DNA from 4 places in the Pectobacterium sp. 1950-15 genome. Region 1 is predicted to be linked to each of the others. Evidence: predicted binding sites of a transcription regulator. Region 1 holds the regulator's gene; each other region holds the start of a gene.
What was found. Region 1 encodes sigma-54, which starts transcription at its own class of promoters, with help from an activator protein. Its sites were predicted from a motif close to GTTGGCACANNTTTCGCTNT; they were not measured.

Region 1 (6,022 bases):
CGTTCTTACCGCGTGAACGGAAGTAGTCTGCCAACTGCTCGGCGACGTAGACGGAACGGTGTTTACCGCCGGTACAGCCAATAGCGACAGTCAGATAGCTGCGGTTATTGGTTTCCAGCATCGGCAGCCACAGTTCCAGATAGCTGCGGGTCTGGTAGATGAAATTGTGAACTTCGGTATGCCTGTCGAGGAAGGACGCAACGGGCTTATCCAGACCGGTCATCGGGCGCAGTTTTGGATCCCAGTGCGGGTTCGGCAGGAAACGTACGTCAAAGACGTAATCCGCATCGATGGGGATGCCGTGCTTGAAGCCGAACGATTCGAACACCATCGTAAGCTCACGCTCCCGCTTGCCGAGCAGACGAGTACGCAGCATCTCGGCCAGCTCATGTACCGACATCTCGGAGGTATCGATAATCAGGTCGGCGCGTGAACGCAGTGGCTCCAGCAGATCGCTTTCTTCATCAATGGCGCTTTCCAGCGACAGATTCTTGCTGGAGAGCGGATGCAGGCGACGGGTATCGCTATAGCGGCGGATCAACGTATTGCGATCGGCATCCAGAAACAGCAATTGAGGCGAGAAGCTGGGTGGCAGTTGCTCCATGGCATGCTCGAAGATCTCTGGCGATTCCGGCATATTGCGCACGTCAATGCTGACTGCTGCGGAAATATTACGTGCCGCAAGCGTATTAGCCAGCTCTGGCAGTAAAACCACAGGCAGGTTATCTACGCAGTAGAACCCCATATCTTCCAGTGCGCGCAGGGCGACAGATTTCCCTGAACCTGAGCGACCACTGACAATCATCAGCACCATCTGACGACTCCCCTCTGGCAACGTGATGGCGAATTCTCATTGCCACTGTTTTTATAAAGTGATGTATAGCTAAAAAAATGACGGCTTCGCGCACGGATTGCAAGCATTCTCTGAACGTGACGCGAATCTCCTGCCATCGTGAGCATGACGATCGTCCGGCTTAACCAGCTTCCGTCATAATCTGGTACAGCTCTTCATCGCTTTGCGCCGCACGCAGGCGTCGGCAAACCGTTTTATCCGCCAGCCGCTTGGCAACAAGCGACAGGGTATGCAAATGGGTTTTACATTGTTCCGCCGGAACCAGCAAGGCAAAAAGCAGATCAACAGCCTGATTATCAATAGCATCGAAAGCGATCGGTTGCTCTAACTGGATGAAAACACCGATGGCGCCCAGCGCATTATCGTCCTCCAGCTTGCCGTGAGGAATGGCAATGCCGCCGCCGATTCCTGTGCTGCCCATCCGCTCCCGGGTCAGGATGGCATCAAAGATAATCTGCGAAGGAATGTTAAGCTGTCTGGCGGCCAGCTCACTGATAATTTCCAATGCCCGTTTCTTACTCTGGCAATGGACGGTGCTTCGGGTGCACTCAGGACGTAATACGGTGCTGAGTTGCAATACGGGATCGTGGTTCATTTTATTTTCACTTAACGACGCTTTCACTTCTGGTGATCCCGACCCATCCGATGGATGGGTCGAGTTTGTTCCTGTGCCAAACGGCAAAGGAGAAAATTAGTGCTGCTTGAGTTTATCTTTATGCTTATTGAGCTGTCTTGCCAGCTTATCAATCAATAAATCTATCGCGGCGTACATATCTTCCGCTTCTGAGGTTGCATGCAGCTCGCCACCATTAACGTGGAGCGTGGCCTCGGCAATTTGCTGAACTTTTTCCACTCTCAATACCACATTGACCTGATTAATCCGGTCAAAATACTGCTCTAATTTGGCAAACTTGCCATTCACAAAATCACGCAGCGGTTCAGTGATCTCGATGTGGTGTCCGGTAATGTTGAGCTGCATAGTGTCTTCCTTCTCTGTTGAGATCAAATCAGTTGTTTACGCTGATTTGATGGTGGGATAGATAAAGACTCTCGGTATTTTGCCACGGTACGACGCGCCACGATGATGCCCTGATCGGAGAGCAGCGCCGTAAGCTTGCTGTCGCTTAGTGGTTTGACGGGGTTTTCCGCCGCAATAAGCTTCTTGACCAGCGCGCGAATTGCCGTTGACGAGGCTTCTCCGCCGCTATCGGTATTCACATGGCTGGAGAAGAAATATTTTAGTTCAAAAATGCCGCGCGGGCTGTGCAGGAATTTCTGTGTCGTCACGCGTGAGATGGTGGATTCATGCATATCCACCGCCTGGGCGATATCTGCCAGTACCATGGGCTTCATGAATTCTTCACCCTGCTCGAAGAAATCCTGCTGCTGTTCGACGATGCAGCGGGTCACTTTCAGCAGCGTGTCATTACGACTTTCCAGACTCTTGATGAGCCAGCGCGCCTCTTGCAGATTACTGCGGATAAATTGCCCGTCACTGTCGTTGCGTGCGCTGTTGCCCAGCGCCGCATACTGCTGGTTAATCTGCAGGCGGGGAATGCTGTCGGTGTTCAGTTCAACGGCCCAGATGCCTTGAACTTTGCGTACCAGCACGTCAGGGATCACGTATTCGGATTCGCCGGTGTTGATCGACTGCCCTGGCCGTGGATCGAGTGATTGGATCAGCGCCAGCGCTTCTTTCAGCACGTCTTCTTTCAGGCGCGTGACGCGGATCAGGCTACGGAAATCATGATTGGCCAACAGATCGAGATGATCGCTGACGATCAGGCGGGCTTCGACCAGACGCGGTGTGCTGTCAGCAAACTGGGAAAGCTGCACCAGCAAACAATCGCGCAGATCGCGGGCGGCGACGCCAACAGGATCAAAGCGCTGCACGCGTTTAAGTACGGCTTCGACTTCTTCCAACGTCACATCGTCGTCGCCGATGCTGTCAAGAATGTCCTCTAGCGGCACGGTCAGGTAGCCGGTGTTGTCCACGGCATCGACGATAGAGGTCGCGATAGCTGCGTCGGTGTCTGAAAACGGTGTCAGCTCAACCTGCCACATCAGGTAATCCTGAAGCGTTTGCGTGGTTTCGCCTTGATAAATAGGCAGTTCTTCATCGCGATAATCGGTGCCGGTGCCCGACGGCGTGCCTGCGGAGTAGATCTCATCCCAGGTCGCGTCGAGCGGCAATTCTTCCGGCATGTCCCTTTGTTCAAGCGCTTCACCGGTATCTAGTGAATCGCTGTCTGCCTTTTCGAATGACTCGATTTCGTCGTGCTGATCCGTTTGTTCGAGCAACGGATTGCTTTCCAGCGCCTGCTGAATTTCCTGTTGCAATTCAAGCGTGGACAGTTGCAACAGGCGGATGGCCTGTTGGAGCTGTGGGGTCATGGCCAGTTGCTGGCTAAGCCTGAGTTGCAAACCTTGCTTCATAAATCGCGCTAACGTCCCATAAGTACTGCAAAGATAAAATATTACCCTATCAGAGTCGGAAGCCTTCGCCCAGATAGACGCGCTTCACCTGTTCATCGGCCAGAATATCGGTCGGTGAACCGTGGGCGATCAGGTTGCCCTGACTCACGATATAGGCTCGTTCACAGACATCAAGCGTTTCGCGGACGTTATGATCGGTAATCAACACGCCAAGTCCGCTGTCACGCAGATGCTCAATGATTTTTTTAATATCCAGTACGGAGATCGGGTCTACGCCCGCAAACGGTTCATCCAGCAGGATGAACTTCGGATTCGCCGCCAGCGCACGCGCAATCTCTACGCGGCGTCTTTCCCCACCGGACAGCGATTGTCCCAGACTATCGCGCAAATGAATAATATGGAATTCTTCCATTAGCTCATTGGCACGATCTTCCTGCTGCTCGGCCGTCAGATCTTTGCGGATCTGCAACACGGCCATCAGGTTGTCATAGACGCTTAAGCGACGAAAAATAGAGGCTTCCTGCGGCAGATAGCCGATGCCGCGCAGCGCACGTTCATGCAGAGGAAGCAGGCTGATGTCGTCGTCGTCAATGACAATACGCCCTTCATCACGGGGGACGATACCCACAACCATGTAGAACGTTGTCGTTTTGCCAGCACCGTTCGGCCCGAGTAGGCCGACGATTTCACCTGAATTGACGGTCAGGCTGACATTTTCGACAACCTTACGGCCTTTGTACGCCTTGGCCAGATTTTCTGCGGTTAATGTTGCCATAACTTACTCAGTGACCCGTGGTTGCGATTGTTGAGAACGAGAAGGCTGGCTCTTGTTCTCTTTCTCCTGAAGCTGAGAGGGAACCAACACCGTCGTCACGCGCTTTCCTTTTTCGCTGGTCGCTTCCATCTGCTGCTGTTTCACCAGGTAAGTGATGCGATCGCCTTTGACATTGCTGTCCTGCTGTTCCAGATAGGCATTGCCTGTCAGCACCAGAAAGTCTTTGGCCAGCTCGTAGCGGATTTTCTGCGCGTGACCTTTCACCGGTTTGCCGTTGTCCTGCATCTGATAGAACGTCACAGGATTACCGTAACCTTCCACCACTTCACTGCCTTGCGTGCCTTGTGGACGCGTCACGACGACTTTGTCGGCTTTCACTTCAATCGTCCCTTGCTTCACGACAACATTGCCGGTGAACGTCACCGTGTTGCCCTGCATGTCCAGAGACTGCTGTGCTGAATCAATGCGAATAGGTTGGTTGCTATCGCCCGTGACGGCAAAGGCGGAAACGCTGACGGCGAACAGCGAGCTGGCGATCAGGGTGTTACGCATCGGATTATTGGTTTTGGATTTCATAAGAGGTTTTTACCTTTTCGATCAACTCGGCCGTTTTGTTACGCAGATTTCCGCGCATTTTCATTCCGCTTGAGGTAAAGCTGGTCCCGTACAGGGTGACTTCATCATCGGATGAAACGTCCTGCGTCACCAGATTCACCTGGGCATTATTTGTTGTGATGCGCTGAAGCTGTGCGTCGTTCGTCAGGCTATTCACCTCGACGTGGCCGTACAGGTAGAGCATCTTGTCTTTTGTCAGTTTGGCGCGATCGGCGCGTACTGACCAGGTTGCCGTCCCCTGTTCGTTGAACAGCGTGGCAACGGGAGCGGTAAACCAACTCAACTGCTCGTCGTTGAAATACTCCGCTTTTTCCGAAATCAGTCGGTAGCTCAGCTTACCCGCAGGGCTGTATACCTGAGTGTTGGTCTTTTCGCTGGTATAAACCGGCACAGCAGGGTCGTTTGCATCCGGTGCTGCTACCGTGTTGTCATCCGCAATATTCCAGCCGATAAGGATAAGCACCAACAGGGCCAGAAAAGCGGTGAGCCAACGTTTGGTTTTACTCATATTGACAACCCTTTGGCATGCTCCAGCTTGTCCTGCGAGAACAGAATCAAATCACACAGCTCACGTACTGCGCCACGCCCTCCCGCAATGCGGGTGACATAATCTGCGCGTGGTAACAACAGCGGGTGGGCGTCAGCCACAGCGACGCTCAACCCAACCTGCGCCATCACTGGCCAGTCGATCATATCGTCACCGATATACGCGACCTGATTTGCCGTTACTGATAGTTTATCCAACAGATCGTTGAAGGCCAAAACCTTATCCGATTGCCCCTGATAAAGATGGTTAATGCCCAGTGTTTTACACCGATCTTCCAGCAGTTTTGCCGAGCGTCCGGTGATGATGGCAACCTCAATGTCAGAGGTCAGCAAGCAGCGAATGCCATAGCCGTCGCGGACGTTAAAGGCTTTCAGCTCTTCGCCGTGGTTACCCATATAAATCAGACCATCGGACATCACGCCGTCAACGTCGCAGATTAACAGGCGAACTTCACGGGCTTTATCCAGTACCTGTTGATCGACAGGCCCATAGCAGGTATCGGTTTGCGCCCTGACTTCACTCATTCACAATTATCCTTTCTTTTAAACCACGCCAGCCCGCAGCATATCGTGCATATGGACGATCCCGACCAGACGATCGTTTTCTGCTACCAGCACTGAGGTGATGTGGCGTGACTGCATCAGGTTAAGTGCATCCACCGCCAGCGTTTGCGGTGCGACCCGGATGCCGCCTGCGGTCATCACATCAGCAATGCGCGCGCTGTTCAAGTCAATATTCATGTCGAAGATGCGGCGCAGGTCACCATCGGTAAAGATGCCCTGAATTTTCATATCCG
Region 2 (6,022 bases), on a different contig from region 1:
GTTTGCTCAACTGAGTTGGTATTTTCGCCGTGAATGGCGGCGCTATCTGGGTGCTATTGCGCTATTGATTGTGATTGCCATTCTGCAATTGCTCCCTCCTAAACTGGTTGGCGTGATCGTCGATGGCGTGACGCAACACGGCATGTCGATGGCCGAAATGATGAAGTGGATTGGCGTGATGATGCTGACTGCCGTCATGGTCTATCTGCTGCGCTATGTGTGGCGAGTGTTCCTGTTTGGTGCCTCATACCAGTTGGCGGTTGAATTACGGGAGGATTTTTACCGTCAACTGAGTCGCCAGCATCCGGCGTTTTACCAACGTCACCGTACCGGCGATCTGATGGCGCGAGCCACTAACGATGTCGATCGCGTGGTCTTTGCCGCAGGGGAAGGTGTGCTAACGCTGGTCGATTCGATGGTGATGGGCTGTGCTGTGCTGGTTGTCATGTGTACTCAGATTAGCTGGGAACTGACCCTGCTGGCGCTGCTTCCGATGCCGGTCATGGCGATTTTTATCAAACGCTACGGTACCCAGTTGCATAACCGTTTTAAATCCGCACAGGCCGCGTTTTCTTCGCTTAACGATCAGGCGCAGGAAAGCTTGACCAGCATTCGCATGATTAAAGCTTTTGGGTTGGAAAACTATCAATCTGCGCGTTTTGCGCAGGTTGCGGCGGATGCCGGGGCCAAAAACATGCACGTCGCTCGAGTTGATGCCCGTTTCGACCCCACCATTTATATTGCCGTCGGACTGTCGAATTTGCTGGCGATTGGCGGTGGCAGTTGGATGGTGATTAACGGTTCGCTGACGTTAGGTTTGTTGACCAGCTTTGTCATGTATCTGGGATTGATGATATGGCCGATGCTGGCGCTGGCCTGGATGTTTAATATCGTTGAGCGTGGTAGCGCGGCATATAGCCGTATTCGTCAACTGCTTGCAGAAGAGCTCGTGGTGAAAGACGGCGAAGAATCATTGCCTGCCGAGCGGGGCGTATTGGCGGTGAATATCACCGCGTTTCGCTACCCGGATAATACCCGCGATGCCTTACAACACATTCAGTTTACGCTGGCTCCGGGCAATATGTTGGGATTATGTGGGCCGACGGGGTCGGGGAAAAGTACGCTGCTGGCGTTGATTCTGCGTCATTTCGATACCCAATCGGGAGAGATTCGTTATCACGATCGCCCATTGAATGCTATTCGGCTGGATGAACTACGAAGCCGTTTTGCCGTTGTCGGACAAATGCCTTTCTTGTTTTCGGACACGGTGGCGCAGAACATCGCACTGGGTCGACCTGATGCCACGCAACAAGAAATTGAACAGGCGGCAAGGCTTGCCAGCGTTCATGACGATATTCTGCGTTTGCCCCAGGGCTACCAGACTGAAGTTGGCGAGCGCGGAGTGATGTTATCTGGCGGTCAAAAACAGCGGATCGCGATTGCCCGTGCGCTGCTGCTTGATGCTGAAATTCTGGTGCTGGACGATGCGCTGTCTGCGGTGGATGGGCGAACGGAACATCAGATTTTGCAGAATCTTAAAACATGGGGCGAAAAACGGACGCTGATCATCAGCGCACATCGCCTGTCAGCCCTCACTGAAGCGAATGAAATTGTGGTGTTGCAGCAAGGACAAACGGTGCAGCGTGGCGCACACCGGACGCTGGCGGCAGAATCCGGTTGGTATCGGGATATGCACCGCTATCAACAGCTGGAGGCGGCGCTGGATGATGTACCGCTGGTGGAAGGAACGAAAAAATGAATAGCCCTCAACAGTTTTGGCCAACCCTAAAACGCCTGTTGGCCTATGGTTCACCCTGGCGGAAACCGCTGATGTTAGGTGTGCTGATGTTGTGGGTTGCTGCTGCCGCAGAAGTTTCTGGGCCTATATTGGTGAGTTATTTTATTGATGATCTGGTGGCCAAAGGCGAATTCCCGCTGGCGATTGCAGCGGGCCTGGCGATGGCTTATATCCTGCTGCAAGTTCTGGCGGCACTGCTGCACTATTTTCAGACGCTGTTGTTTAACCGCGTTGCGGTCGGTGTCGTCCAGCAACTGCGCATTGATGTGATGGATGCGGCTTTGCGCCAGCCGTTGAGCACATTCGATACGCAACCTGTTGGGCAACTGATTTCACGCGTCACCAATGACACCGAGGTCGTTAAAGATCTGTACGTTATGGTGGTATCAACGGTATTACGCAGTGCGGCGCTGGTTGGTGCAATGCTGGTGGCGATGTTCAGCCTGAGCTGGCAGATGGCGCTGATTGCGCTGATGATTTTCCCTGCGGTCGCGGTGGTCATGGCGCTGTACCATCGTTTCAGTACGCCGATTGTGCGCAAGGTGCGAAGCTATCTGGCCGACATTAATGATGGTTTCAACGAAGTGATTAATGGCATGGGCGTCATTCAGCAGTTTCGCCAGCAGGCCCGTTTTGGCAAGAAACTGGGGGCTTCCAGTCACGCGCATTATGCAGCGAGAATGAAGGCGTTGCGTCTGGAAGGCTTCCTGCTACGGCCGCTGCTGAGCCTGTTTGCCGCGATGGTGCTCTGTGGTTTGTTGATCCAATTTGGTTTCAGCTCGATAGGGTCGGTTGGCGTCGGGGTCTTGTATGCGTTTATCAACTATTTGGGCCGTCTGAATGAACCGTTGATTGAACTGACAACCCAGCAGTCCATGTTGCAGCAGGCGGTCGTTGCCGGCGAGCGTATCTTTGAACTGATGGATGGTACAAAGCAGGGCTACGGCGATGACGAGCGTCCTCTGGCTACCGGGCGCGTCGATATTGATGATGTCTCTTTCTCGTATGGCACAGAAAAGCGTGTACTACAGCATATTTCTCTGACGATACCAGAGCGCGGGTTCGTCGCGCTGGTCGGGCATACGGGCAGCGGAAAAAGTACCCTGGCCAGTTTGCTTATGGGGTATTACACGCCGGATGAAGGAGAAATTCGGCTTGATGGTCGGCCACTCTCTACGCTCTCTCATGCGGTATTGCGCCAAAATGTGGCAATGGTGCAGCAGGATCCGGTTGTGCTGGCGGAGTCCATGTTTGTGAACGTGACGCTGGGGCGCGATATCAGCGAAGAGGCCGTCTGGCGCGTGCTGGAAGTGGTACAACTTGCTGAGCTGGTTCGGGATTTCCCGGAAGGATTGCATACGCGTATTGGTGAGCAAGGGAACAATCTGTCTACCGGACAAAAACAGCTGCTAGCGATTGCGCGAGTACTGGTGCAAACGCCTAAAATCCTGATTCTCGATGAAGCGACGGCAAATATTGACTCGGGTACGGAGCAAGCAGTGCAAAAGGCGTTGCGTATCATCAGGGAACAGACAACCTTGATTATCATCGCGCACCGGCTTTCCACCATTGTGGAGGCTGACACGATCATGGTGCTCCATCATGGGCAAACCGTCGAAAGGGGAACGCATGAGCAACTGCTGCAACAGCAGGGGCGCTATTATCAGATGTATCAATTGCAGCTGGCCGGAGAGGATCTTGCGGCCACCAGCACCGAACCTTGCGTTGTCTGACGCGATGAGCTGTTATTCTGTGGTCTGCACCGCCTGGAGTGGTGCAGACTGACAGTCTGCTCATGGCTTCGCACCATCAGTAAGCATCGTGATTCCGGTTTTTACCCGCACTGCACTGAAAACACCCCTTGCGCACTAAAATAGTGCAATTCTTGCCCAGTTCTTCCTGCATTTCTTTCCCGTTGTGTTTGCTTTTTGTCCTTTCTCATCGTGAAACGCGTTCTCTTTCCTGATTTATGCCAGATAAATCATTTATGGCACACCCTTTGCTTTAGTTATGACGTAGACCTACTTCATAGAGCGCATAATCGAACAAGTGACGGGCGAAAGCCTGAACGTAATGGCTAGGGGGAAGACAAATGAAACTGGTTACTGTGGTTATAAAACCATTCAAGCTGGAAGATGTACGTGAAGCGTTATCTTCTGTCGGCATCCAGGGGCTCACCGTCACTGAGGTGAAAGGATTTGGTCGTCAGAAAGGGCACGCGGAACTCTACCGTGGCGCAGAATACAGCGTTAACTTTTTACCCAAGGTAAAAATTGATATCGCGATTGCTGATGACCAACTGGACGAAGTGATCGATGTTATCAGTAAAGCCGCGTACACCGGAAAAATTGGTGACGGCAAAATTTTTGTCGCCGAGCTGCAAAGGGTTATCCGTATTCGTACGGGTGAAACTGACGAAGCTGCACTTTAACAACACCTAACGTAGATACGTAAATAGGGATGGAAAAATGAAAAAATTACTCTCTTCATTAGGTCTCGGTGTGGCGGCATTACTCCCGTCCTGGGCAATGGCTGCGACACCGACGATTGATAAAGCGGATAACGCTTTTATTATGATTTGTACCGCACTGGTACTCTTTATGACTATACCGGGCATTGCACTGTTTTATGGCGGTCTGATCCGTTCTAAGAACGTTCTGTCCATGATGACGCAGGTGAGCGTAACGTTCGCGATGGTCTGTATCCTGTGGGTGGTTTACGGGTATAGCCTGGCCTTCAGCGAAGGTAACGCTTTCTTCGGTGGTTTCAGCACGTTTATGCTGAAAGGCATCGGAATTGAATCCATTAGCGGTACCTTCTATCAGTTCGTGCACGTGGCGTATCAGGCTTCCTTTGCTTGTATCACCGTTGCGCTGATTGTTGGTGCGATTGCTGAGCGTATCCGCTTCTCTGCTGTGCTGATTTTCGTTGCGCTGTGGCTGACGTTCTCCTACCTGCCGATGACGCACATGGTGTGGGGCGGCGGTTATCTGGCTGCGGATGGCGCGCTGGACTTCGCTGGTGGTACGGTGGTTCACATCAACGCCGCAGTGGCTGGGTTGGTTGGTGCTTACCTGCTGGGCAAACGTGCTGGTTTTGGCAAAGAAGCCTTCAAACCGCATAACCTGCCGATGGTATTTATCGGTACAGCGATTCTGTATATCGGCTGGTTTGGCTTTAACGCGGGTTCCGCCGGTGCCGCGAACGGTATTGCTGCTCTGGCCTTCCTGAACACGGTTGTTGCTACTGCCGCTGCGATTCTGGCATGGGTTGGCGGTGAGTGGATGGTTCGTGGTAAGCCATCTCTGCTGGGCGCGTGCTCTGGTTGTATCGCCGGTCTGGTGGCAATCACGCCAGCGGCGGGTACAGTTGGCGTGGGTGGCGCACTGATCATCGGTCTGGCTGGCGGCGTTGCAGGCCTGTGGGGCGTAACCGTACTGAAAAGATGGCTGCGTGTGGATGACCCGTGTGATGTGTTCGGTGTTCACGGCGTGTGCGGTATCGTTGGCTGTATCCTGACTGGCGTATTCTCTTCGGCTTCACTGGGCGGTACTGGCTATGCAGAAGGCGTGACGATGGCACATCAGGTTTGGGTTCAGTTGTTCAGCGTCATTGTTTGTCTGGTGTGGTCCGGCGTGGTGGCATTCGTTGCCTTCAAAGTAGCAGATATGATTGTCGGCCTGCGTGTGCCTGAAGATCAAGAGCGCGAAGGTCTGGACGTCAACAGCCATGGCGAGAGCGCTTACAACCAATAAGAGCGCCTACATCAATTAGTAAGAATGCTCAAATACAGTAAACAGGCGTGGGGGAAACTCCACGCCTGTTTTATTACCCGTCTTAAACCCTCTCCTTTGGAGGTGGTTCTTTTACTTTACGCGGCTGCCGTAAGGTTTATTACTGGCGGCGGCGCATGACGCCTTCCTGCACGCTGGATGCAACCAACACACCTTCCCGAGTATAGAATTGCCCACGAACGAAGCCACGAGCACCGGATGCGGACGTACTTTCCACGGTGTATAACAGCCAGTCATCCAACCGGAAATCACGGTGGAACCACATTGAGTGATCGATTGTGGCGACCTGCATACCCGGTTCTAAAAAGCCAACGCCATGAGGCTGCAAAGCCGTGAGTAGGAAATTGCAGTCAGACGTATAGCCAAGCAGGTATTGGTGAATACGCTTGTCGTCCGGCAGCGGGCCGCTGGCACGGCACCAGACGTGCCG
Region 3 (6,022 bases), on a different contig from region 1:
GCGGATGTCGGACAGCAAAACGTCGGGGGTTTGTGTCGCCAGCGCATGCAATACCTGATTTCCGTTCTCAAACGTCGCGCAGGTTAAACCCGCACCAGCAAGCGCGCGCTCAAGCACCCAACGGATGGAGCTATCGTCATCGACAATCCAGACTATCCCTCGTTGCATTGTGAACCTCACTGGCGAATGGGCAGGTAAACCGAGAATTCGGTATGTCCTGGCCAACTGTTAAATTCAATTTTACCGGAGTGCTGGTCGATAAGACTGCGGGCGATGGAAAGCCCTAAACCGGTTCCCCCTTCGCGCCCGCTTACCATCGGGTAAAACAGGGTGTCTTGTAGTTGAGCGGGTACGCCGGGGCCGTCATCTTCTACGTCAATACGGGCGGCGAGGCGATAACGCACGCCGTGTAACGTGAGCTGAAAAGCTGTGCGGGTACGTATCGTAATCGTCCCGCCTTCCTCACCCAGCGCCTGTAGCGCATTACGGGTAATATTCAGCAGTACCTGTTCAATCTGGTCAGGGTCGTGCGTCAGCTCTGGCAGACTGGGGTCATAGTCTTTCACCAGCGTCACGTTATCTGGCTTTTCCAGTGAAACGAGCTGGCAAACGCGTTCGGCGACCTGATGAATGCTTTGTGTGACGTGCAGGCCGGGCTGCTGTGGCCCGAGCAGGCGATCGACCAGATTACGCAGGCGATCCGCTTGTTCGATGATGACCTTGGTATATTCTGTCAACGCCGGATCGGGCAAGGCTTTCGCGAGCAGCTGTGCGGCTCCACGTAATCCGCCAAGCGGATTTTTTATCTCATGCGCTAAGCCCCGGACTAAATCACGGGCGGCCTGCTGCTGTGCATGTTGAAGCTGTTCCTGGCTGAGGCGGCGCTGGTTATCCATCGGCGCCATTTCCAGTAGGATAAAATCGTTTTGTACCCGCTGAGCGGTGAGCGACATGATGTGCGCTTTACCATCCACAACGAGGGTGACTTCGTTATCCGTAAAACCTTGCCCTGAATCCAGACTTTCACGCAGTAAATCGATATTCAGAGAAAAGTATCCCAGCAAATCGGGCAGCGGTGTGCCGGATAATTTACGCGAGCTTTGTGCCAGTAATTGCTGTGCTGCCGGGTTGGAATAGTGAATCGCTAGATCGTTATCCAGCAATAAGATGCTGTTTATCAGAGAATTTAGGATCTGCCCAGCATCGGGCAGCGTGCCTGTTGCCATAACGCAGACTCCCGCACCGTCGTGGTGCATTGTAGTGTGAATGATGGATGTTACGTCGCAACGGCCAATGCCGATGGTGAAAAAAGCCCATCCGAAGATGGGCTGAAGCGTTTCCACGGCAACAAAAACAAAATTATTAGTATTCTGTTGTTTATCGGTCATGGTCGGGTATCAGCACACCCAACCACACCGAAGTAGATTAAACGCTGTCGTTATTAAACGCTGTAGTACAGTTCGAACTCAACTGGGTGCGGCGTCATGCGAACGCGGTCAATCTCAGATTTACGCAGTTCGATATACGCTTCGATAGCGTCGTCGGTGAACACGCCACCACGGGTCAGGAACTCGCGGTCTTCGTTCAGTGCAGCCAAGGCCTCGTCCAGAGAACCTGCAACTTTTGGAATCTCTGCTTCTTCTTCCGGCGGCAGGTCGTACAGGTTTTTGTCCATCGCATCGCCAGGGTGAATTTTGTTGATGATACCGTCAAGGCCGGCCATCAGCAGTGCGGCGAAGCACAGGTATGGGTTCGCTGCTGGATCCGGGAAGCGCGCTTCGATACGACGTGCTTTCGGGCTGGCAACCACTGGGATACGGATTGAAGCAGAACGGTTACGGGCAGAGTAAGCCAGCATAACTGGGGCTTCGTAGCCTGGGACCAGACGCTTGTAGGAGTTGGTGGTTGGGTTCGCCAGGGCGTTGATAGCTTTAGCGTGCTTGATAACACCGCCGATGTAGAACAGAGCCAGTTCAGACAGGCCGCCGTATTTGTCGCCAGCGAACAGGTTAGTACCGTCTTTGGACAGAGACATGTGGCAGTGCATACCAGAACCGTTATCACCGAACATAGGTTTTGGCATGAAGGTCGCAGTTTTACCGTAAGCGTGAGCTACGTTATGCACGACATATTTGTAGATCTGAATTTCGTCAGCTTTTTTGGTCATAGTGTTGAAGCGGGTAGCCACTTCGTTCTGACCAGCAGTTGCCACTTCGTGGTGGTGAGCTTCAACAACCAGGCCCATTTGCTCCATGGTCAAACACATAGCAGAACGGATGTCCTGTGCTGAGTCGACAGGTGGAACTGGGAAGTAGCCGCCTTTCAGACCTGGACGGTGACCTTTGTTACCGCCTTCGTATTCTTTACCGGAGTTCCAGTAAGCTTCGACGTCGTCGATCGCAACGTGAGAACCGGAAGTGCTGCTGCCGAAACGGATGTCATCGAACAGGAAGAATTCTGGCTCTGGCCCGAACAGTACGGTGTCGGCAATGCCAGAAGAGCGCAGGAAATCTTCCGCACGTTTCGCGATAGAACGCGGGTCGCGGTCATAACCTTGCATCGTGCCTGGCTCGAGGATGTCACAACGAATGATCAGCGTAGAATCTTCGAAGAACGGATCGATCATCGCGGTGCTGGCATCGGGCATCAGAACCATGTCTGACTCGTTGATACCTTTCCAGCCGCCAATCGAGGAACCATCAAACATTTTACCTTCTTCGAAGAAGTCGGCATTGACTTGATGAGCCGGAATGGTGACGTGCTGCTCTTTACCTTTAGTATCCGTGAAGCGTAAATCAACAAACTTCACTTCGTGCTCATTCAGCATCGTCAAAACATGTTCTGCGGACATACTTGGTTCTCCCGATTGGTCATTTATCGTCGTGGAACGAATATCGTTGTGGATTGATGTTGTTGCCGTGAGTAGACTAAAGCTAAAAGTGTGCCAACTTTTTAAATGTGTGCAATGTGTTGCTACTTGGGGCTTTCTCACGGAAATCCACTGCACCATTATAGTCTAAAGCACCAAAATGGTGCTCCATATGTGAATTATTGCACTTATTTAGTGCATTCGTGTTCGCTTGTAGCGCTTTTGCACCGTGAAAGGGATCACAAAGCAGGCAGCTCTAGGTTGTTTATCATAGATGCTTGTGATCTTGTTTAGTCCCTCGATTAATACGTGTACAATAGCGCGCTATTTCTAAATGCCTGAGGCAAAGCTGTGATCGAAAATTTGCGTAACATCGCCATTATTGCGCACGTTGACCATGGGAAAACCACCCTGGTTGACAAGCTGTTGCAACAATCCGGAACGTTCGGTGAACGTGTCGAAGCAACCGAGCGTGTAATGGACTCCAACGATTTGGAGAAAGAGCGTGGAATTACCATCCTCGCAAAAAATACCGCCATTAATTGGAAAGACTACCGCATTAACATCGTAGATACCCCGGGACACGCCGACTTCGGCGGCGAGGTTGAGCGTGTAATGTCGATGGTTGACTCGGTACTGCTGGTTGTTGATGCGATGGATGGCCCGATGCCGCAAACGCGTTTCGTGACCAAAAAAGCATTTGCCAACGGTCTGAAACCTATTGTGGTTATCAACAAAGTTGACCGTCCTGGCGCGCGTCCTGACTGGGTTGTCGATCAGGTATTCGACCTGTTCGTGAACCTGGATGCGACTGACGAGCAGTTGGATTTCCCGATCATTTATGCTTCTGCGCTGAATGGTATCGCGGGTCTCGACCATACCGACATGGCGGAAGATATGACCCCGCTGTATCAGGCGATTGTCGATCACGTGTCTCCTCCTCAGGTTGAGATGGATGCGCCGTTCCAGATGCAGATCTCTCAGCTGGACTACAACAACTATGTTGGCGTTATCGGTATCGGCCGTATCAAGCGCGGTAAAGTTAAGCCTAACCAACAAGTGACTATTGTTGATAGCGAAGGCAAAACCCGTAACGGTAAAGTCGGTAAAGTTCTGACTCACCTGGGTCTGGAGCGTATCGACGCGGCTGAAGCGGAAGCAGGCGATATCATCGCGATCACTGGTCTGGGCGAGCTGAACATTTCCGACACCATCTGCGATCCGCAGAATGTCGAAGCGCTGCCAGCACTGAGCGTCGATGAACCTACCGTTACCATGTTCTTCAACGTCAATACTTCACCATTCTGCGGTAAAGAAGGTAAGTATGTTACGTCGCGCCAGATTCTGGAGCGTCTGAACAAAGAGCTGGTACACAACGTTGCCCTGCGCGTTGACGAAACCGAAGATGCCGATGCGTTCCGCGTTTCTGGCCGTGGTGAATTGCACCTGTCGGTTCTGATCGAAAACATGCGTCGTGAAGGTTTTGAACTGGCTGTATCACGTCCGAAAGTTATCAACCGCGTTATCGACGGCCGTAACCAAGAGCCGTTTGAAAACGTGACGCTGGACATCGAAGAACAGCACCAGGGTTCAGTCATGCAAGCCATGGGTGAGCGTAAAGGTGATGTGAAAGACATGATTCCAGATGGCAAGGGTCGTATCCGTCTGGATTACCTGATTCCTGCTCGTGGTCTGATCGGTTTCCGTACCGAATTCATGACCATGACGTCTGGTACAGGTCTGCTGTACTCCACGTTCAGCCACTACGATGACGTGCGTCCGGGTGAAATCGGCCAGCGTCAGAACGGCGTACTGATCTCTAACGGTCAGGGTAAAGCCGTCGCGTTTGCGCTGTTCAGCCTGCAAGATCGCGGTAAGCTGTTCCTCGGACACGGTGCAGAAGTGTATGAAGGCCAGATCATCGGTATTCACTCACGTTCTAACGATCTGACAGTAAACTGTCTGACCGGTAAGAAACTGACCAACATGCGTGCATCAGGTACTGACGAAGCAACCACGCTGGTTCCGGCGATCAAAATGTCTCTGGAACAAGCGCTGGAGTTCATTGATGACGACGAACTGGTTGAAGTTACGCCACAGTCTATCCGTATTCGTAAGCGTCACCTGACCGAAAACGATCGTAAACGCGCTAGCCGCGGCAGCAAAGACGTCTAATTTCAGACGGATTTGTATGTTACGCAACAGGGCACCTTCGGGTGCCCTGAATTTTATGCGCTTTCTTCCACTTTAACCTTTCCTTATATTTCCTCCCTGTTCAGTTTCGCCATTTCCCGCTACAGTGAAAATCCTACGATTACGTCAGGAGGTGGCTGCCATGCTGTATATCTTTGATTTGGGTAATGTCGTCATCGATATTGATTTCAAAAGAGTATTAGGCGTCTGGAGTAATCTGAGCAGTGCGCCACTCGCGACGTTGCAAGAACGTTTCGTCATGGGCGAAGCGTTTGAACAGCATGAGCGGGGCGAGATCAGCGATGAGGAATTTGCGACCAGGCTGTGTCAGGAAATGGGCATCGCCCTGAGCTTCGAGCAATTCACCGCTGGCTGGCTGGCTATTTTTGTGGCGTTGCGCCCTGAGGTTATCGACATCATGCAGCGCCTGCGTCAAGAAGGACACCGCGTGGTGATTTTGTCGAATACTAATCGCCTCCATTGTTCACACTGGCCGGCATTGTTCCCGGAAGTGGGGGCAGCGGCTGACAGGGTCTATCTGTCACAAGACATTGGATTACGTAAGCCAGAATTGGCGATTTATCAGTATGTCCTGACGCAGGAAGGCGTTACGCCAGCGCAGGCTGTCTTTTTTGACGATAATGCCGCGAACGTCGATGCCGCACAGAGTTTGGGCATTCACAGCATTCTGGTGACCGATCGTCAGGTGGTGCCGGATTTTTTTGCCATGCAGGCAACGACAGCTAAAGCATGATTTATATCGCAGGGGCGGACACGGCCTCTATTGGGAATGATGACATCAGGAGTAGTTGGGTTTTATGATTGCGCTAATTCAGCGAGTATCCAGCGCCAGCGTTACGGTAGAAGGCAGTGTGGTTGGGGAAATCGATAAAGGTTTGCTGATCTTGCTGGGCGTTGAGCAGGGCGATGACGAACAAAAAGCCACGCGACTCTGCGAGC
Region 4 (6,022 bases), on a different contig from region 1:
AAGCCAGCTGATTCACGCAGATACCACGCAAACAAAAGGGCCGATTAATCGGCCCTTTTCTGTTTTATGGCTTAAGTGTTTAACGACTTAGGTTTTTAACGAATAGCGTTTTTAGCGATTTACGGCTTTTTTGCCAGCAGCGTGGCGAAGCGCAGTTTGATACGGTTGCCGTGTGCATCCGTCTTGTGCAACTCACCCATATCCTCGTTGTATTTGAGGATCTCCCAGTCGGCATAATAGTTCTTCAGCTCGCCTTCTTTAAAGGTAAAGGAGAAGGGCATGGGGCACGGGCAATCTTCCGTCGACATCGCGGCGATAATCAGGTTATAGCCACCGTTAACGGTGCTGTCTTGCATATTGCTGATGATGTGCGGAATGCGATCGCGTTCCAGAAACATCAGCACGACGGTCGACAGGATAAAGTCGTACTGCTCTTTGATTTCCGCCAGATTGATGTTGTAAACGCCCGCCCGGATGTTTTCCAACGCTTCGCTCTTGATGATGTTATTCAGCGAATCAATGCTCTGCTCGTGCTTATCACAGGCTGTGACGTCAAACCCACGCAGGTTCAGATACAGCGAGTTACGTCCGCCGCCGCAGCCTAAATCCAGCGTTTTGCCCGGTTTGATGTACTGCACCGCGTTGATCACTTCGGAATGCGTTCGCGTCAGACCGTATTTTTTATGATAGAAATCTTCCGCCGAGCAGAAAAAGCTGAGCTGACATTCCAGATCGTCAGAGAAGGAAACGATGCGGTGCCACGCCTGCGGCTCAACAAACGGCGGCTGGTTCTGCTCGGAGAACTGGAACGTCTCCAGCGTCTCGCCGTCTTCGGTCAGCATGGAAAAGGTCATTTCCCCTTTCAACACGGTCAGTTTTGCCCAGGTGCCTTCCTGCGTGTTGTGCTTTTCCTGAAACGCGGCAGGCAGCGTCTGGCTGTTCCACTGCGGCATCTTCTTATAACAAATGAGATCTTGCATGTTTACCTCTGTAAATTCCAAAAGCGATGGCCGTATTCTATTAATCCGCACGCAGGCTGACCAGAAATATGTATTTTAAATGCATTATTTATTTTGCTGTGTCAGGCCGTGGTTGAACTTACAGTGGAAAGCTGTCGCAGCAGCGGAAATGCCTCTTTCATGCGTTCACCGCCGACCACAAAGGCGCGTAGTACCTGCTGACCATCCAGCGCTTTCGCTACCATCCCCTGCTCGTTCCATTCCTGCTGCCAGTGCAGGCCGCCACTCGTGGTATCACCTGCCATCTGTAAAGGAAACAGCGGTGTTTTGATTTTAACCAGCATCGGCGGCAGCGTCAGCGCCTCACTGGCTCCCAGCAGGTTTTTCGCCAGCGTAATCGCGCTGAGCTGAATGGGCTGCAGGAAGGGCAGGAGCTTGCCGCCAATCTCTGCGCAGTCGCCCAGCGCGTAAATCTGTGGATCGCTGGTTTGTAACTGCACATTGGTCTGAATGCCTTTCTGCACCGTTAACCCCGCCGCTTTCGCCAGCTGCGTGTTGGCCTGCAAGCCGATAGCGGAGATGACTTCATCCACGTCGACGGTTCGGCCATCGGTAAATGTGGCCAGCACGCCAGTTTCGGTTTTCTCCAACTGCTGTAGGGTTGTATTCAGCCGCAGTGAAACCCCTTGCTGCGTCAGCGTGAATTGCAGGCGCGCGCTGACTTCGGGCGGCATCAACGCGGGCAGAATGCTGCTGGCGCAGTCAACCAGCGTGACCTGTTTTTCTGCGCGTCCCAGATCCATCGCCAGTTCGGTACCAATGAGTCCAGCACCGAGCACCAGTACGCGTTTGGCCTGCCAGAGGCGGCCTTCATGGGCGCGATATTCCTGCTGGCTATTGAGCGTCAACATATGTTCGCACCCCGGAATCGGCGGCACCATCGCACTGGCACCGGTCGCGAACACCAGCTTGTGGTAATCGTAGCGATCCGTGCCGCAGATGACCTGTTGTGCATGGCGGTCAATGGCGGTGACGCACGTATTCGGCAGCAGCGCAATGCGGTTTTCTTCGGCAAATGCGGTCGCCTGCATCTTGGTCAGATCGTCGGCGTGCTGTTGCAGGCTGATCACATGGCTTAGATCCGGCTTGTTATACTCATCGCCGCTGTCGGCGGTGATCAGGCGGATAGGGCAGTGCGCATCCAGCTTGCGGATCTGTCGAATAAGCTGGCGGGCGGCAAAGCCCGCGCCAATAATCACGATATCTTTCATCATCCTCTCCTTAGCGAATCGGATTGAAAACGTCTTTGCCCAACCCGCATTCCGGGCAGAGGAAGCTGTCTGGTACATCTGACCACATGGTGCCGGGCGTCACATCCTGCATCGGTTCACCAAGTGCCGGATCGTAGATCCACTGGCAGACGCTGCACTGCATACAGCCGCTTTCTGACTGCACCGCTGGCTGTGCTGCGGACTGCGGCGCTGCGGCTTCACTGCAACCACAGGCGCTCTCGGCGGGGGCGCTCACATTCTGCGGGGCGGTGGCGGTTTGCGGTGCCGCAGCAGTCTGTTTTACGGGCGAAATGACGCGACGGGCTGGCGTATCATCCAGCGGATGCAGCGCCCACTGACGAGCAATTTCGCGGCCGTGCTCGCGGCAAATTTCCAGCGCGGAACCGTCAGGACGCCACTTGGTTTTCAGCGCCAGCGTGGTTTCAAAACCGGCGTCCATCAAACGGGTTTGAATGCGATCGACCGCGCCGCCGTTCCAGCCGTAGCTGCCAAATGCTGAGGCTTTTTTGTTTTGGAAACGCAAGCCAGTGATCTCTTCCAGCATGGCGGCAACCTTCGGCATCATCACGTTATTCATAGTGGATGAACCGACGAGCACGCCTTTCGAGCGGAAGACCTGCGTCAGGATTTCGTTCTTGTCGTGACGGGCGACGTTATAGATTTTCACCGCGACGCCGGGGTCGACATCGTTGATGCCTTGCGCGATGGCGTCGGCCATCATGCGGGTGTTGTTGGACATGGTGTCGTAAAACAGTGTGATGCGATCTTCCTGATAGCTGTCCGCCCATTTCAGATACAGATGGATGATCTGGGCAGGATCGTCACGCCATACCACGCCGTGTGAGGTCGCGACCATCGACAGCGGCAGGTTGAAGCCCAGCACTTCGTGGATCTTGGCGGTCACTAAGCGGCTGAATGGCGTCAGAATGTTGGCGAAATAGCGCTGGCACTGCTCGAACAGTTCCGTCTGATCCACTTCGTCATTGAACAGATGCTCATCGCAGTAGTGCTGGCCGAACGCATCGTTACTGAACAACACGGCATCTTCGGTCATGTAGGTCATCATACTGTCCGGCCAGTGCAGCATCGGCGTTTCGATAAAGATCAACTGCTTGCCGTTGCCGATATCCAGCGTGTCGCCGGTTTTGACCGTGTGGAAATTCCACTCAGGGTGGTGATGGTGACCGGTAATGGAGTCGATCGCATTGTGGGTACAGTAAATTGGCGTGTTGGGAATACGCGCCATCAGCTCGCTCAGCGCGCCGGCGTGATCCTCTTCGGCGTGGTTGATCACGATGTAGTCAATCGTGTTCAGATCCACTTCTGCCATCAGGTTCTGCACAAAATCGCGGCTGAATTTGTGATCGACGGTATCGATCAGCACGGTTTTTTCTTCGCGGATCAGATAACTGTTGTAGCTGCTGCCTTGCAGCGTCTTGTATTCGGTGCCGTGAAAATCACGCACTTCCCAGTCGCGTTGTCCAACCCAGTGGATATTGTTCTTAACGTGAATTGCCATGTTCTGAAACCTCAATAGTCGTATACGGAAATATGCTGTAGAGATTGCAGAAAGCGTGCCAATTTTTAATATATTGATTTATAACAGTTTAATAAATAATGATTGTCAAAATGACATGCTTTATCTATTGTCCTAATGACACAGGTTCTGTCATTAGGACACACCATGACACTTTCTATTAACGCCCTTGCCCGTATTGCTATCGAGCTGCAAATGGGGCTATCAAATCAGGATCGTTTTCAGCGCTTGATTAACAGCCTGCGCCAACTGCTGCGCTGTGATGCCTCGGCGCTGCTGCGTTACGAAAATCAGCTGTTCCGCCCGCTGGCCATCGACGGTCTGGCACCGGACGTGCTGGGGCGACGCTTTCGCCTGTCCGATCATCCCCGTCTGGAGGCGATTGCCCGTGCGGGCGACGTAGTGCGCTTTCCGGCGGATAGCCAGCTTCCCGACCCCTATGACGGCCTGATTCCCAGTCAGGAAGATCTTAAGGTGCATGCCTGCGTCGGCCTGCCGCTGTTTGCCAATCAGAACCTGATCGGGGCGCTGACCGTGGACGGTATGGATCCCTGCCAGTTCGACCATTTTAGCGATGAAGAACTGCGGCTGGTGGGGGCGATGGCGGCGGCGGCGCTGAGTAACGCGTTGCTGATGGAGCGTCTTGAGCGGCAGTTGCCCGCGCCAGTGCGTGCCGAAAGTCCTGCGGCGGAAAGCGTGGAGGAAATGGTGGGGTTGTCGGAGCCGATGTTGCGGCTAAAGAAAGAGGTCGATATCGTCGCGGGCTCCGATCTGAACGTGCTGATTATGGGAGAAACTGGCGTTGGTAAAGAGCTGGTGGCGCGCGCGATTCATCGCGGTTCCAGTCGGGCAATTCATCCTCTGGTGTACCTGAACTGCGCCGCGCTGCCGGAATCGGTCGCAGAGAGTGAACTGTTTGGTCATGTGAAGGGCGCATTTACTGGTGCAATCCATCACCGCACCGGTAAGTTTGAAATGGCGGATAACGGCACGCTGTTTCTGGATGAGATTGGCGAACTGTCGCTGACGCTACAGGCGAAGCTGCTGCGCGTATTGCAGTATGGCGATCTCCAGCGCGTGGGGGATGACAACAGCCTGAAAGTGAACGTGCGCGTGCTGGCGGCGACCAACCGCGATCTGCGGCAGGCGGTGCTGGATGGTGCTTTCCGTGCTGACTTGTTCCACCGCCTGAGCGTGTTCCCGCTATCCGTACCGCCGCTGCGCGAGCGTCATCAAGATGTGGCGCTGTTGGCGGGGTTCTTCTGTGAGCGCAGCCGTGTGCAGCTGGGGCTGGCGCGCCTTGCGTTGACGGCAGATGCGGGCGCGCTGCTGGAACGATACGACTGGCCGGGAAACGTGCGCGAGCTGGAGCACGCCATTTACCGCGCCACCGTGCTGGCGAGAGCAGGGCAGGAATCGGGTGAGGTGCTGTTAGGCCCTGAGCATTTCAATCTTGAACTTTCCGCCCAGCCCGTTCATACCCCCGCAGGAGCACCGAGTGCTATCGGCAGCGCACCGGATTACTTCATCAGCGGCGGCTTGCGAGAGGCAACGGACGACTATCAGCGTCGGATCATCCAACACACGCTGGCGCGTCATGAGGGCAACTGGTCATCCTGCGCGAGAGAACTGGAAATAGACAGCGGCAACCTACACCGTCTGGCGAAGCGGCTGGGCATCAAATAAAAAACGCCCCGAAAATCGGGGCGCTGTAGACCGTAGACAAACCTATTTACCGAACGAAAACGGGAGTAACGGAATAGAAGAGTAAAGCGTTTGCGCCATGGATGGCGCAAGCCGAGCGCACATGGACGTGTTTACAGCGACTTTACGATCTATCCGTTACTCCCGCTCGGCTGGCGTTAGTGGCTAACCTCTAATCACAGCAGAAGTGAGTTAACCGCATTTCACGCACTTGGCGCTCTGAATCACCTGGAAGAAATCGTTGCCTTTATCATCGACCAGAATAAAGGCTGGGAAATCTTCAACTTCGATTTTCCAGATGGCTTCCATTCCCAGCTCCGGGTATTCCACACAGGTCAGGCTCTTGATGCTGTTCTGTGCCAGAATCGCTGCCGGGCCGCCGATGCTGCCGAGGTAGAAACCGCCGTGTTTATGGCACGCGTCGGTCACCTGCTGGCTACGGTTGCCTTTTGCCAGCATGATCATGCTGCCGCCGTTGGCCTGCAGTAAATCGACATAGGAATCCATACGGCCAGCGGTGGTAGGACCTA

Region 2: glnK (P-II family nitrogen regulator) is a predicted target of sigma-54. The motif match lies at 3,785-3,804, and genes of this name have one in related genera.
Region 3: glnA (glutamate--ammonia ligase) is a predicted target of sigma-54. The motif match lies at 2,930-2,949, and genes of this name have one in related genera.
Region 4: norV (anaerobic nitric oxide reductase flavorubredoxin) is a predicted target of sigma-54. The motif match lies at 3,814-3,833, and genes of this name have one in related genera.

Annotation. Positions count from the first base shown of each region.
Region 1 covers NZ_JBBBQR010000002.1:364,265-370,286, reverse strand. Annotated here, with positions in the region: gene rapZ (RNase adapter RapZ) at 1-814, opposite strand, end outside; gene ptsN (PTS IIA-like nitrogen regulatory protein PtsN) at 975-1,448, opposite strand; gene hpf (ribosome hibernation promoting factor) at 1,545-1,832, opposite strand; gene rpoN (RNA polymerase factor sigma-54) at 1,856-3,289, opposite strand; gene lptB (LPS export ABC transporter ATP-binding protein) at 3,339-4,064, opposite strand; gene lptA (lipopolysaccharide ABC transporter substrate-binding protein LptA) at 4,068-4,640, opposite strand; gene lptC (LPS export ABC transporter periplasmic protein LptC) at 4,621-5,187, opposite strand; gene kdsC (3-deoxy-manno-octulosonate-8-phosphatase KdsC) at 5,184-5,750, opposite strand; gene kdsD (arabinose-5-phosphate isomerase KdsD) at 5,769-6,022, opposite strand, start outside.
Region 2 covers NZ_JBBBQR010000005.1:250,553-256,574, reverse strand. Annotated here, with positions in the region: gene WCT94_RS08495 (SmdA family multidrug ABC transporter permease/ATP-binding protein) at 1-1,759, shown strand, start outside; gene WCT94_RS08490 (SmdB family multidrug efflux ABC transporter permease/ATP-binding protein) at 1,756-3,531, shown strand; gene glnK (P-II family nitrogen regulator) at 3,891-4,229, shown strand; gene amtB (ammonium transporter AmtB) at 4,267-5,553, shown strand; gene tesB (acyl-CoA thioesterase II) at 5,693-6,022, opposite strand, start outside.
Region 3 covers NZ_JBBBQR010000009.1:200,640-206,661, reverse strand. Annotated here, with positions in the region: gene glnG (nitrogen regulation protein NR(I)) at 1-168, opposite strand, end outside; gene glnL (nitrogen regulation protein NR(II)) at 177-1,226, opposite strand; gene glnA (glutamate--ammonia ligase) at 1,442-2,851, opposite strand; gene typA (ribosome-dependent GTPase TypA) at 3,221-5,044, shown strand; gene yihX (glucose-1-phosphatase) at 5,205-5,816, shown strand; gene dtd (D-aminoacyl-tRNA deacylase) at 5,881-6,022, shown strand, end outside.
Region 4 covers NZ_JBBBQR010000001.1:275,564-281,585, reverse strand. Annotated here, with positions in the region: gene ribB (3,4-dihydroxy-2-butanone-4-phosphate synthase) at 1-11, shown strand, start outside; gene tehB (SAM-dependent methyltransferase TehB) at 120-980, opposite strand; gene norW (NADH:flavorubredoxin reductase NorW) at 1,082-2,230, opposite strand; gene norV (anaerobic nitric oxide reductase flavorubredoxin) at 2,241-3,770, opposite strand; gene norR (nitric oxide reductase transcriptional regulator NorR) at 3,936-5,474, shown strand; gene fumA (class I fumarate hydratase FumA) at 5,685-6,022, opposite strand, start outside.